Regions from separate parts of the Mesorhizobium sp. M0833 genome, predicted to be linked through region 2. Evidence: predicted binding sites of a transcription regulator. Region 2 holds the regulator's gene; each other region holds the start of a gene.
The links. The regulator LexA, encoded in region 2, represses DNA repair genes until DNA is damaged. The targets are predictions, from matches to a motif close to TGTTCNNNNTGTGTTCNG.
Positions count from the first base shown of each region.

Region 1: the regulator LexA is predicted to act here: its motif matches at 1,505-1,522, upstream of recA (recombinase RecA).
Region 3: the regulator LexA is predicted to act here: its motif matches at 1,816-1,833, upstream of NKH98_RS23800 (single-stranded DNA-binding protein).
Region 4: the regulator LexA is predicted to act here: its motif matches at 1,334-1,351, upstream of NKH98_RS08425 (DNA recombination protein RmuC).

Region 1 is NZ_JAMYOQ010000012.1:130,106-133,312, forward strand. It holds gene NKH98_RS16140 (TfoX/Sxy family protein) at 79-402, shown strand; gene NKH98_RS16145 (carbohydrate kinase family protein) at 437-1,369, opposite strand; gene recA (recombinase RecA) at 1,647-2,744, shown strand; gene alaS (alanine--tRNA ligase) at 3,005-3,207, shown strand, end outside.
Region 2 is NZ_JAMYOQ010000013.1:45,567-48,773, reverse strand. It holds gene kynU (kynureninase) at 1-546, opposite strand, end outside; gene lexA (transcriptional repressor LexA) at 994-1,728, shown strand; gene NKH98_RS16690 (ComEC/Rec2 family competence protein) at 1,722-3,207, opposite strand, start outside.
Region 3 is NZ_JAMYOQ010000024.1:29,877-33,083, reverse strand. It holds gene NKH98_RS23820 (ATP-dependent Clp protease proteolytic subunit) at 1-396, opposite strand, end outside; gene NKH98_RS23815 (SRPBCC family protein) at 422-946, opposite strand; gene NKH98_RS23810 (ArsR/SmtB family transcription factor) at 943-1,257, opposite strand; gene NKH98_RS23805 (cupin domain-containing protein) at 1,365-1,661, opposite strand; gene NKH98_RS23800 (single-stranded DNA-binding protein) at 1,935-2,447, shown strand; gene NKH98_RS23795 (OsmC family protein) at 2,571-2,996, shown strand; gene NKH98_RS23790 (MarC family protein) at 3,005-3,207, opposite strand, start outside.
Region 4 is NZ_JAMYOQ010000005.1:183,254-186,460, reverse strand. It holds gene fmt (methionyl-tRNA formyltransferase) at 1-733, opposite strand, end outside; gene def (peptide deformylase) at 750-1,280, opposite strand; gene NKH98_RS08425 (DNA recombination protein RmuC) at 1,384-2,646, shown strand; gene NKH98_RS08420 (GFA family protein) at 2,686-3,090, opposite strand; gene NKH98_RS08415 (cation diffusion facilitator family transporter) at 3,170-3,207, opposite strand, start outside.

The DNA of each region.
Region 1 (3,207 bases), on a different contig from region 2:
CGAAACTGGTTCCGAACTTGTCAGGATGGTGCCGGTTGCGGCGATGACAAGGGGAAATCCGGATGACATGATCGCCGCATGGACAATGAGCGCATCGAAGAGCTTTTCGAAGGCCTTGGCCCGGTTAGCATCCGCAAGATGTTCGGCGGCAAGGGCATCTATTTCGACGGCGTGATCGTCGCCGTCGTCATCCGTGACGAATTGATGCTGAAGGCCGACGCGGAAAGCGCGCCTGAATTCGAAGCGGCCGGCTGCCGGCAATGGACCTATACCGGCTCACGGCACGGCAAGCTGGTGTCTATGCCGTATTGGAGCGTTCCCGACAGTGCCTTCGATGATCCGGATGAGATGGCGATCTGGGCACGCCGCGCCTACGAGGCAGGACGGCGCGCCGGAAAATAGGCTGCGTTATGCTTCGGCAATTCCGCGCCGCACTTCATGCCAGGTCCCGCGCCTCGGGCACGAGCGCCAGCGCCTCGACAAAGCTGGCACTGGTGAAGGCGGCGCTCTCGATGGCGAGCGCCGCGGCGGCGACGCCTTCACGCAACGCTTCGCGCAGCGTCAGGCCGCGCAGCAGGGTGGCGACCGTGGCGCCGGCCAGAGCGTCGCCGGCGCCGGTGGCATCGGTCCGCTTTTGCAGTGGCGGAGGCAGGACCGAAAAGGCGCCGGTTTGGTCGAAACCGAGCACCGGTCCGTCGCCGGCGGTCACCACGCCGCTCTTCAGGCCGGCGCGTCTCAGCCCGTCGACGACGCCTTGATCGTCAGCATCGATGTCAACGCCGGCGATCACGCCGGCCTCGTGCCGGTTCATGAAGGCCAACGCTAGAAGTCCGAGCACCGGCGTCAGCCGCGCCGCTCTGCTGGGCGAGACGGCAAGCGCAAACACCGGCTTGCCGGCGGCGAGTGCCGCCAGCCGCTCCAACGCGGAAGACGGCAGGTTGGCGTCGCACAGCACCGCGTTGGCCGAACCGATCGCTTCACGCACCTTGGCGCGGCGGATTTGCTTGGGAAGCGCCAGCTCGTAGAGCACCATGTCGGCAAGGCCGGCGATCAGCCCGCCATCGCTATCGATCAGCATCGTATGGCTTGGCGTCGCCCGGTCGAGGAACACCGCCGACAGGTCGGCAATGCCGGCCTCGGTGACGGCGCGCAAGACCGTGTCGCCAAGGGCATCGCCGCCGCGCACCGAAAGCAGCGAGGCCGAGGCGCCGCGTCGCACCGCCCAGCGCAAGGCGTTGAAGACGGCGCCGCCAACCTGCTCGCGCATCGTGCCGGGGTTCAAGGCGGCTGGCACGAAGGCGCCGGCAACCCGGCCGCGCCGCTCGATATAGGCGCCGCCCACGGCCAGGATCGTCGGGGAGTTCATCATGCCGGCAAAATGCCCTTTGCTGTTGCGCGGGAGGAGACTAGGTCGCTGGGCGGAACCCTGCAATCGCGGGTGCGATTCGGTTGGTGACGGCAGCGGCGCCGCATGCGAGGCGGGAGGCATTGGGAAGCAAATTTACGAAACAAAAATAGAACAAATATGGATATCCGTTATTTTTCAAATCCTTGCCGCTCATTGACAAATGAGAACAAACGAGGTACATTCTTTTAAGGATTGCGGGATTGTCCGGCCTCCATTGACGACCACGGGGTGATGTATCATGGCTCAGAATTCTTTGCGGCTTGTAGAGGACAAAGCGGTGGACAAATCAAAGGCTCTGGATGCGGCGCTGTCGCAAATCGAGCGTGCCTTCGGCAAAGGCTCGATCATGCGGCTCGGCGCAAACGAGCAGGTCGTCGAGATCGAAACAGTGCCGACCGGCTCGCTTGGGCTGGACATCGCGCTTGGCGTCGGTGGCCTGCCGCGCGGCCGCATCGTCGAGATCTACGGGCCGGAAAGCTCGGGCAAGACGACGCTGGCGCTGCACACGGTGGCCGAAGCCCAGAAGAAGGGCGGCATCTGCGCCTTCGTCGATGCCGAGCACGCGCTCGACCCGGTCTATGCCCGCAAGCTCGGCGTCGATCTCGAAAACCTATTGATCTCGCAGCCCGATACCGGCGAGCAGGCGCTGGAGATCTGCGACACGCTGGTGCGCTCCGGCGCCATCGACGTGCTGGTGGTCGATTCGGTGGCGGCGCTGACGCCGCGGGCGGAAATCGAAGGCGAGATGGGCGATTCGCTGCCCGGCCTGCAGGCGCGCCTGATGAGCCAGGCACTGCGCAAGCTCACCGCCTCGATCTCGCGCTCCAACACCATGGTCATCTTCATCAACCAGATCCGCATGAAGATCGGCGTCATGTTCGGGTCGCCCGAGACGACGACCGGCGGCAATGCGCTGAAATTCTATGCTTCGGTCCGCCTCGACATCCGCCGCATCGGCTCGGTCAAGGATCGCGACGAGGTCGTCGGCAACCAGACCCGCGTCAAGGTGGTCAAGAACAAGCTGGCGCCGCCCTTCAAGGTGGTCGAGTTCGACATCATGTATGGCGAGGGCGTCTCCAAGACCGGCGAGCTGGTCGATCTCGGCGTCAAGGCCGGCGTGGTCGAAAAGTCGGGCGCCTGGTTCTCCTACAATTCGCAGCGTCTTGGCCAGGGCCGCGAAAACGCAAAACTGTTCCTGCGCGATAATCCCGACACGGCGCGCGAGATCGAGCTGGCGCTGCGACAGAATGCCGGGCTGATCGCCGAGAAATTCCTTGAAAACGGCGGCTCCGAAAGCAGCGACGACGGTTTCGAGGACGACGCTGGGGTGATGTAGGGCAGGCGACGCCTCGCGGAGCCTCAGCCGGGTTTCGATTTGATGTTTTGATTTTGAGTTTGCGTAATCGATGCGTTTCGAACCGCCGGCCCCGTGCCGGCGGTTTGCGTTTGACGGCGGGGCAGAAGCCATTTCAAAGCGCTGGTGAAAGCGGGGATTTGAGCCCGTTTGGTGTTTCTGGACAGGCTGCGGTGCGACCGCTAAAAGGCCATGTCTATTTTCCGCCGGCAGCCGGCGGTTCTCTCGAAAAGGCAGTATTCATGAGTGGCGTCAACGAGATCCGGTCGGCATTTCTCGACTATTTTCGCAAGGAAGGTCACGAGGTCGTCGCGTCAAGCCCGCTGGTGCCGCGCAACGACCCGACGCTTATGTTCACCAATGCCGGCATGGTGCAGTTCAAGAACGTTTTCACCGGTCTGGAGAAGCGGCCCTATTCGCGCGCCACGACTGCCCAGAAGAGTGT
Region 2 (3,207 bases):
GTCGCGCAGTTCGCCCGATTTGTAGTTGACGTGGTTGACCAGCACCACGGCGGTGCGTTCGTCGATCAGCTCCTCAATGGTCGGCGCGTCGACCCCCGAGAGGTGCAGCAGCGCATCTTTTCGCGTCGAAACCACACCCTCCGCCATGTAGAGGTCTGTCGGAAAACTATCGCCCTCGGCGACGATGGCCTGCCGCTCCGGTCGCATGGCCATGGCTGCGTGCAACAGCTTGTAGATGTTGACCGACGTCGTGTCGCAGACCACCGTCTGGCCGGCCGCGGCGCCGATCAGGCGCCCGAGCTGGTCGCCAAGTTCAAGCGGCATGTTGAACCAGCCGGCCGTGTTCCATGCGCGGATGAGATCATGCGACCATTCTTCGGTCGCGGCCTTGTACAGTTCATCGAAAGCGGCACGTGAAGCAGCTCCTAGCGAATTGCCGTCGAGATAGATCACTCCTTGCGGCAGCACAAAGCGGTCACGTATCGCGCGCAGCGGATCCGCGGCATCCATCGCCTTTACGGCCACGAGATCGGGAATTCCCGTCATGATTTGCCTGCTCCCCCAAAATCCAACGCAACGCCGGACACGCATCAACTGTTCTTCCATTACCGGGTAGCGCGTAGCAAGGCTCCACCGGCGAGAAGCAGCCTGACTAGGCGGTGGAAACCGGGACTTAACCCCGAGGTTGGCGCTTTGAGTTCGTTTCGTTCACGGTGCATTGACCAAACCGCACATTCGATAGGGGTTCACTTCCGTGCCCTTTGCCGGCGGACGGCCGATGCCAATGCGCCCTTCCGGGACGCCAGAAGGGCGCAAACGAAAGCAGAATCAAGGCGATGAGGCTCGCGGCGGCGAAAATACGGTACGCCGGTAGGGGACGTCGTTTGTTTCCCGAGCCTTAACGTATTCATTAAACTTTAAACAGTTGCGGAACACAACTGGAACAGATAGTGTCTGTTCTGGGTTTGTTTTCTGATTCTGTTGGGGGTCGCTATGCTGACACGCAAACAACACGAACTGCTTATGTTCATCCACGAAAGGTTGAAGGAAAGCGGTATCCCACCTTCCTTCGACGAGATGAAGGAAGCGCTCGACCTGGCTTCCAAATCCGGAATCCACCGACTGATTACGGCGCTGGAGGAGCGCGGCTTCATTCGCCGTTTGCCCAACCGGGCCCGTGCGCTGGAGGTACTACGCCTGCCTGACTCGATCGCCCCCGGCCTCAATGCGGCACGCAAGTTCTCGCCGAGTGTCATCCAGGGCAGTCTTGGGCAAGGTGCCCCTCGGCAGGGCAAGCCGACATCGTCGCGCGTCCCTGCAGCCGGCAATGACGACGATGTCGTCGCCGCCGTTTCGATCCCGGTAATGGGCCGCATCGCCGCTGGTGTGCCGATCGATGCTATCCAGCACCAGACGCATTCGATTTCGGTGCCGCCGGATATGATCATGGGCGGCGAGCATTATGCGCTCGAGGTCAAAGGCGATTCGATGATCGAGGCTGGCATTTTCGACGGCGACACGGTGATCATCCGCAACGCCGATACGGCGAGCCCCGGTGAGATCGTGGTGGCCCTGGTCGACGAGGAGGAAGCGACGCTGAAGCGGTTCCGCCGCAAGGGCGCCTCGATCGCCCTGGAGGCCGCCAATCCGGCCTACGAGACGCGCATCTTCGGACCAGACAGGGTCAAGGTGCAGGGCAAGCTCGTTGGGCTGATCCGCCGCTACTGAGTTGCGCCCTTGGTGCCGGCTTTTGGATTGTCGGCCCTGCGGTATGGCGGCAGGCCGCGCGCCGGGCGTGAAAATTTCCGCTGCACGTGCCAAGGCCGGTATGATTTTTCGACGGCGAAGCGGATTTCGGCGCGTGTTGCCGCTTGTGGATCGAAATAGACGGCCGCACTTCCCGCGCGCGCCAGTTGCCGTTTGGTGACGACGAGGACCAGCCGGTCGTAGTAGCAAGGATTATGGGCTGTGGCGTCGTCGATGACGATCAAGCTGGCGAAGGCGCAGGCTGGCCGTGCGGTATCGCGGTCCTTGGCTTGCGCAATGATCGCGCCGGATGGATGCCTGGCGAGGCAGAGACCGTCCGTGCAAATGAACGGCATGCCCGGCGGTAGGTCGGCCGGATCGGCAATGTCGAATTGCGGATCGTTCTTTCCAGGTGTTTCCGGCGCGACGATAGCCTCTGATGTGAGCGCGCGTTTCCAGTTGTCGATGGTGAACTCATTCGGGCGTGCCCGGTTGACCGCGAGCTCACCGCTGCCGATCGGCAGCGCGACCAGCCGTGCGTCCTCCGAGATCAATACGTCGGGTACGCGCGTCTGCGTTGTCGTTAGCAAGCCGGCGAGCGCAAAAGGAAGTGCCGCGAGCCGCAACCAGGTCGTCGCCATGCTGGCAATGACGAGGGCGATCGTCACCAAAAGGACAGATCTCAGCGAAATCAGTCCGACCGCATCGATCGGCGAGCGCTCGGAGATCCACCCGGACAGGGCGATCATCGCCGTCAGCCCCTTGCCCATCACGTAGAGGAAAGGCCCATCCGCGCCGAACGGCATCGCCAGCGCGCTGAGCACGGCGAAGGGCATGACGACCAGTGAGACGATAGGCATGATGGCCAGATTGGCGAACAGGCTGAGCGGCGCTACGCGCTGGAAATGCCATATGGCGAAAAGCGCCGTGGCGCTCCCTGCAATGATCGAGGTCATCGCCAGGCCGCCCATGCCCAGCAGGACCTTTCGAGTGGCCAAGCGTAGCGGCGATCGCCGGGGCGGCGGCGTGGTGGCCCTGCCGGTGCGGTAATCGGACCAGCCGGCATAGGCGCCGACAAGGGCCGCCGTCGCGGCGAAGGACATCTGGAAGCTCGGACCGACCACCTCGTGCGGCGACACTACGATGACCGCGATGGCCGAGATCGCCAGATTGCGCATGGTGAGCGCGGCCCGGTCGAACAGCACGGCGATGAGCATCACCGCCAGCATGATGAAGCTGCGTTCGGCCGCCACCACAACGCCGGAAAAGACGAGGTACGCCGCAATCGAAAAAAGCGCGGCGGCTGCGGCATATTTCTTGACCGGCCGTCGCGATGAGAAGTCGGGAAACAACGCAAAGGCGCCGCGCAGCAGCGCCATGATGGTGCCGGCGACCAACGCCATATGCAGCCCCGAGATGGAGATGATGTGGTAGATGCCTGTACGCCGCATCGCTTCGTTG
Region 3 (3,207 bases), on a different contig from region 2:
ACCGCCGAGAGGCTGATGCAGCACGATGCTGGTGTTGGGTAGCGCGATACGCCGCCCTGGCGTGCCCGCCATCAGGAGAAACGAGGCCATCGAGGCGGCGAAGCCCATACAAACGGTGGAGACCGGGCAGCTGATATACTGCATCGTATCGTAGATGGCGAAACCGCTGGTCACCACGCCACCCGGCGAGTTGATGTAGAGCGAGACCTCCTTGTCGGGATTGTCGGATTCCAGCGACAGAAGCTGGGCGCAGACCAGCGCCGAGGTGCCGTCGTCGATCGGCCCGTTGATGAAGACGATGCGCTCGCGCAGCAGCCGCGAAAATATATCGAAGGCACGTTCGCCGCGACTCGATTGCTCGATCACCATCGGCACCAAATTGGCAAGGCCGCTCATCGTTATCTCCTTTGACTGTCGTCGTTCAGGCCGCGCGCATAAAGAGGCGCGGGGTGTTTGCGGCGATCTGCTTGTACTTGGGAGTACGCGCTTCAAACGAAAGTCGGCAACCGGCGCCTGCCATCGCGATCTCCGGCACTGCTGCCCGAGCAAAACCATCATGGACGATGCGCAGATGTGTGCCGCCGGAAACGGTGCGGTCGAGCGTAAAGGTGACGATGCTGTCCACTGGGCTATCGTTCATTGGGCTGTCCACCGGGCTGTCGGGCGGCACCTGCGTATCGTCGGGCGCCGGCCGCTCCCGCCAGGAATAGCGCAGCAGCCGTCCGGGATCCGCGTCGAGGATTTCGCACTCGATCGGCGCATCCGGCGCTTTAAAGGCAAAGCGGTTGCCGACCTTTGGTTCAATGTCGTTTGGCATCATCCAGGCCGCGAGCAGGTCCGGCACTGTCAGCGCCCGCCACACTTTTTCCGGCGGCTCGGGCAGCTCGCACTCGAACTCGATCTTGTCTGCCGCCATTTCCGCGCGTTCTTTGCCTCGGCTGGTCATTGGTCCATGTCCTTCAAAACCGTCTTGAGCCTTTCGATGCGCTCTGGCCAGAACGCGCGGTAGCGTTCGATCCAGCCGAGCAGCGGCACAAGCCCGTTCGGATCGGCGCGGTAATAGGCATTGCGGCCGGCCCGGCGTTCGACCACGAGGCCGGCACCTCGCAGCACCGCGAGGTGCTGCGATACCGCCGGCTGCGAAACTGGCATGCCATTGCGGAGTTCCGATACCGTCATCTCGCCGTCGGCGAGCCGCTCATAGACGGCGCGACGCGTTGGATCGGCCAGTGCCCGAAAAATCTCTGCTTCGATCATTCCAGAAGCATAAGTCAATACTTATAGGTTTGGCAAGTCGCGTTTTTAAGACAAGCAGTGTTTTTTACGACCGGCGAGATTTTACAAACGCGTCGGAAGCCAGCGTCTCACCATGTCTGGAGATCCGTTAAACGTTGCCTCAAAAACTGGTGACGCACGGCATGGATATGAAGCAGTTCGGAGCCGACGTTTCGGAAGCCATGTTGCCTGTGCGCGGCAACAACAAGCGACTGTCCGGCAGTCAAGACGAGATGCTCGTCATCGATCCACATCTCGGCCCTGCCAGCGATGACGGTAAGCACTTCCTCGACCGGGTGCCAATGTGTCGGGGCGCCAACCGCGGGTTCGACCCATTGTTCAAATATGCAAAGTTGAGTTGCGCCGTTGCAGACCGAGACATGCATGCGGGTCTTTACTCCCGTCCGCCATTCTTCTTGCGGCTGATCGTCATGCTCGACCATCTTCATTGAGTTCGCCTCGATCTCAGGGTTCGTGGAAAATTCGGCGCCAAGACACTACTTGTTACTGACATCTATTGACAGTGCAGGACCTTTAACCTAGAACGAAAAGAGAACAAAAACCTTGTGGGAAAAGGCAGCCACGGCAGGCAGGGATTGTCCATAGCCTGTAAGGTGCAGCGACAAGAATTTGGTTTCGGATGAGCGCGGAGAAGTGTCATGGCGGGTAGCGTCAACAAGGTCATTCTGGTGGGCAACCTCGGGGCGGACCCTGAAATCCGCCGCCTGAATTCGGGTGACCCGGTCGTCAATATCCGCATCGCGACGTCGGAAAGCTGGCGCGACAAGACATCCGGAGAGCGCAAGGAGAAGACCGAGTGGCACAATGTCGTGATTTTCAACGACCAGATCGCCAAGGTGGCCGAGCAGTATCTGAAGAAAGGCATGAAGGTCTATGTCGAGGGCCAGCTGCAGACGCGCAAATGGCAGGACCAGACCGGCAACGACCGCTATACGACCGAAATCGTGTTGCAGAAATTCCGCGGCGAGCTGCAGATGCTTGATGCGCGGGGCGAGGGCGGCGGCCAGGTCGGCAACTATGCCGGTGGTGGTGCGAGCCGCGGTTCCGATTTCGGCCAGTCCGGCCCGGGCGAAAGTTTCAATCGGGGTGGCGCCAACAAGGGCGGCGGCGGTGGTTCATCGCGCGAGCTGGACGACGAAATCCCGTTCTGATTTCTCGGGGCGGACTGCCCTTGCGGCGAAAAGCGCCAGCACCTTGGCCACGAAATGGCGTCCCGAAAATCGGTCTTGGATTTTCGGGACGTTGTGCGTTTGAGCGGTGAAAGGACGTATCAAGTGAAAGCAAGGGTCAAATGGGTCGAGGAGCGCACTTTCGTTGGCGAGTCCGCCAGTGGGCACAAGTTGGTGCTAGGCACTGCGTTCGGGCCGGAGGGCAAGACGCCGGGGCCGAGCCCAATGGAACTGGTGCTGATCGGCACCGGAGGCTGCTCGGCCTATGACGTGGTCCATATCCTCGAAAAGGGGCGCGAGGCGGTCGAAGATTGCGTGGTCGAACTCGATGCCGACCGTGCAGAAGCCGATCCCAGGGTGTTCACCCGCATTCACATGCATTTTGTCGTCAAGGGCCGCGCGCTGTCACACGACAAGGTGAAGCGGGCGATCGGGCTTTCGATCGAGAAATACTGCTCGGCCTCGGCAATGATGGCCAAGACTGCCGAGATTACCCACGACTTCGAAGTCATTGAAACGACAGCGAAGTAGGGCAGTTCCTAAGTCGCCATCAGCGCCTTGATGCCGTCGGCGACGAACTGTATGGCGAGCGCCGCCAGGATGACGCCGAGCAGCCGTGTCAGGATCGAACGGCCGGTTTGGCCGAGGATACGGTCGATGCGCTCTGACAGCACGAACACCAGGTAGGTGATGACGAGGCAGATGGCGATGATGCCGACAAGGGCTGTCTGCGCGCCAAAAC
Region 4 (3,207 bases), on a different contig from region 2:
CTACGCGGCCGCCGATTTCGGCCTCACACCATGCGCCGGGAAAGGGCGACAGACCGCGAATCTGGTTGTGCACGTCGCCGGCAGGTCGCAGCCAGTCTATGCGAGTCTCCGATTTATCGATTTTCTTGGCGTAGGTCACCCCCACCTCCGCCTGTGTGGTAAATGTCAGCGTATTCCGCTCCAACCGTTCCAGCGCTTGCACCATCAGCGCAGCACTGAGGACCATCAGCCGGTCGTGCAGATCGCCGGCCGTCATGTCGGGTCCAATCGGACATTTTTCAACCATTGCCACTGGCCCGGTGTCGAGGCCTTCCTCCATCCGCATCACCATCATGCCCGTTTCGGTGTCGCCGGCGATGATGGCGCGCTGGATAGGGGCAGCGCCGCGCCAGCGCGGCAGTAGCGATGCGTGGCCGTTGAGGCAACCGAGCCGCGGCGCCTGGAGAATGGGTTTGGGCAGAAGCAGGCCGTAGGCGACGACCACGGCGACGTCGGCGCGCAAGGCGCGGAACGCCTCCTGCTCCGCCTCGCCCTTCAGCGACACCGGCGTCCGCACCTCGACGCCCAACCGATCCGCCTCGCGCTGCACCGGCGACGGCGTCAGTTCGAGCCCGCGCCGGCCGCCGGCGCGCGGCGGCTGCGTGTAGACGGCGGTCAACCCGTGCCCGGCCCCGGCAATCGCCCGCAGCGTCGGCACGGAGAATTCGGGCGTACCCATGAAGATGACACGCAGGGGCATTCGTCGACCCCTATCCCACCATCTTGCCCGGCGCCTTGTCCCTGGCGAGCTTTTTGAACTTCTTGACCACCATGTCCCGCTTCAGTTTTGAGATGTGGTCGATGAACAGCACGCCGTTGAGATGGTCGATCTCGTGCTGCAGGCAGGTCGCCATCAGCCCCTCGGCCTCGATCTCCTGCAGCTTGCCGTCGCGATCGAGATACTTCACCCGCACCGCGGCGGGGCGCTCGACTTCGGCATAGTAATCGGGGATCGACAGGCAGCCTTCCTCATAGACCGAACGCTGGTCGGAGCTTTCAAGGATTTCGGGATTGATGAAGACGTGCGGTGCCGGCGTCTCGTCCTCCTTGGCGAGGTCGATCACCAGCATGCGCAAGGGTTCGCCGACCTGGATCGCTGCGAGGCCGATGCCGGGCGCGTCATACATAGTGTCCAGCATGTCGCCGGCCAGTTTGCGCAAATCGCCATCGACACGCTCGACCGGTTTTGAAACCTGGCGCAGGACGGGATCGGGGAGGATGATAAGAGGCTTGATCGACATGGCGTCTCACCTAAGACCTCGCAGGAAAAGCGTCAACCGGGACGGCTTCGGGTCGTTCACGTTTTGATCTGTGCCGGCAGACCGAATCATCTATGCTGTCGGCATGAACGATCTGGCCACCATCCTGTCCGAACCTGTCGCCCGCCTCGGCGCCACCACGCTCACGCTCGGCCAAGCCCTGGGTTTCGGCGCAATGCTGTTCCTTGGACTGTTCGTGGCGCTCGTCGTTGCGCTCTGGCGATCGGCCAAGGCGCGTGCAGTGGCGGCCGCCGAAGCCGCCGACCACGCCCGTGACGCCGAGGTGCGGATGGCCGGCATCTTGGCAAGCCAGGCGGAAATGCAGGGCCGCATGGGCGCCATCGCCGAAGTGTTCGGGGCGCGCCAGGCGGAACTGACCCAGTCGATCGGCCAGCGCCTCGATGCCATGACCGGCCGCCTGGGCCAGACCATGACCGAGCAGACGAGATCGACGCATGAGAGCCTCGCCAAGCTGCAGGAACGGCTGGCGGTTATCGATATCGCGCAAGGCAATATCCAGTCGCTGGCCGGCCAGGTCGTGCAATTGCAGGCGATCCTTTCCAACAAGCAGACGCGCGGCGCCTTCGGCCAGTCGCGCATGGAGGCCATCGTCGCCGACGGATTGCCGCACGGCGCCTATGAATTCCAGGCGACCTTGTCGAATGGCAGCCGGCCCGACTGCCTGGTGAAGATGCCGAACGGCGCGCCGTCACTTGCCATCGACGCAAAGTTTCCGCTCGAGGCGTGGAATGCCATCCGTGCCGCCGAAGGCGCCGACCTGCAGAAGTCGGCCGCACAGGCTTTCCGGCGCGACATCGAGGTGCATGTCCGCGATATTTCCGAAAAATACCTGATCCAGGGCGAGACGCAGGACACCGCCTTCATGTTCGTGCCCTCGGAATCGGTGTTCGCCGAAATCCATGAGAATTTCGAGGCCGTTGTCCAAAAGGCGCATCGATCGCGGATCGTCATCGTCTCGCCATCGCTTTTGATGCTGTCGATCCAGGTCATTCAGGCAATCCTCAAGGATGCCCGCATGCGCGAGCAGGCACACCTGATCCAGGGCGAGGTCATCCGGCTGATGGAAGACGTCTCCCGGCTCGACGAGCGGGTGCGCAAATTGCAGACGCATTTCGGTCAATCGGCCAAGGATATCGACGACATTCTGGTCTCGACATCGAAGGTGACCCGGCGCGGACAAAAGATCGAGGCGCTGGAGTTTGGCGTGCAGCCGGCGGAGGATACCGCTGGTTCGAATGGCAGCGGAGCAAAAGCGGAAAGCAGCGCGCGTGTCGCCGATTCGAAAACCGGGCAGTTGAGGCTAAGGGTCGTCGAAGGCGACGATTGAGAGCTACGCCGGAACCGGAGGCTTCACCCGGATCTGGCGCTACTGCTCCTCGATGATGATCGTGCCTTCGAATTCCGGCAGCCAATGCAGCGCCGAGCGGTGCCAGATCTGCTTTCTCGGCACCAGTTGCTCGCGCTGCCGTGCCGTGCCGACCCTGATGCCGTAAACCTTCGGTCCCTCGCCCGCCGACGTGGCGTAGAGATGCGAGCCGCACTCACCGCAAAACGCCTGGGCGCGCTTGGCGCCGCTCGAACCGGTCTTGATGTAGATTTTCGGCTTGCCCTTGGTGATCCTGTAATTGTCCTCGGACGCCGGCACGGTGACGCGAAAGGCCGTTCCGGTTAGCTTCTGACAATCGATGCAGTGACAAATGGTGGTCTTTTCCGGATCGACCTCGGCCTCGTAAGTGATGGCGCCGCAATGACACCCGCCGTCGATTTTCATCTTCGTTCCTCCCGAGCTTTTGCCTGCGATCATAGCCGGGACTGCCCGACGGCGCATCGATTTCCTCAAGCCATTTTCCTTAGGCCGGTTCTTGTCCGGATGCCCCCGCCAAGGCCT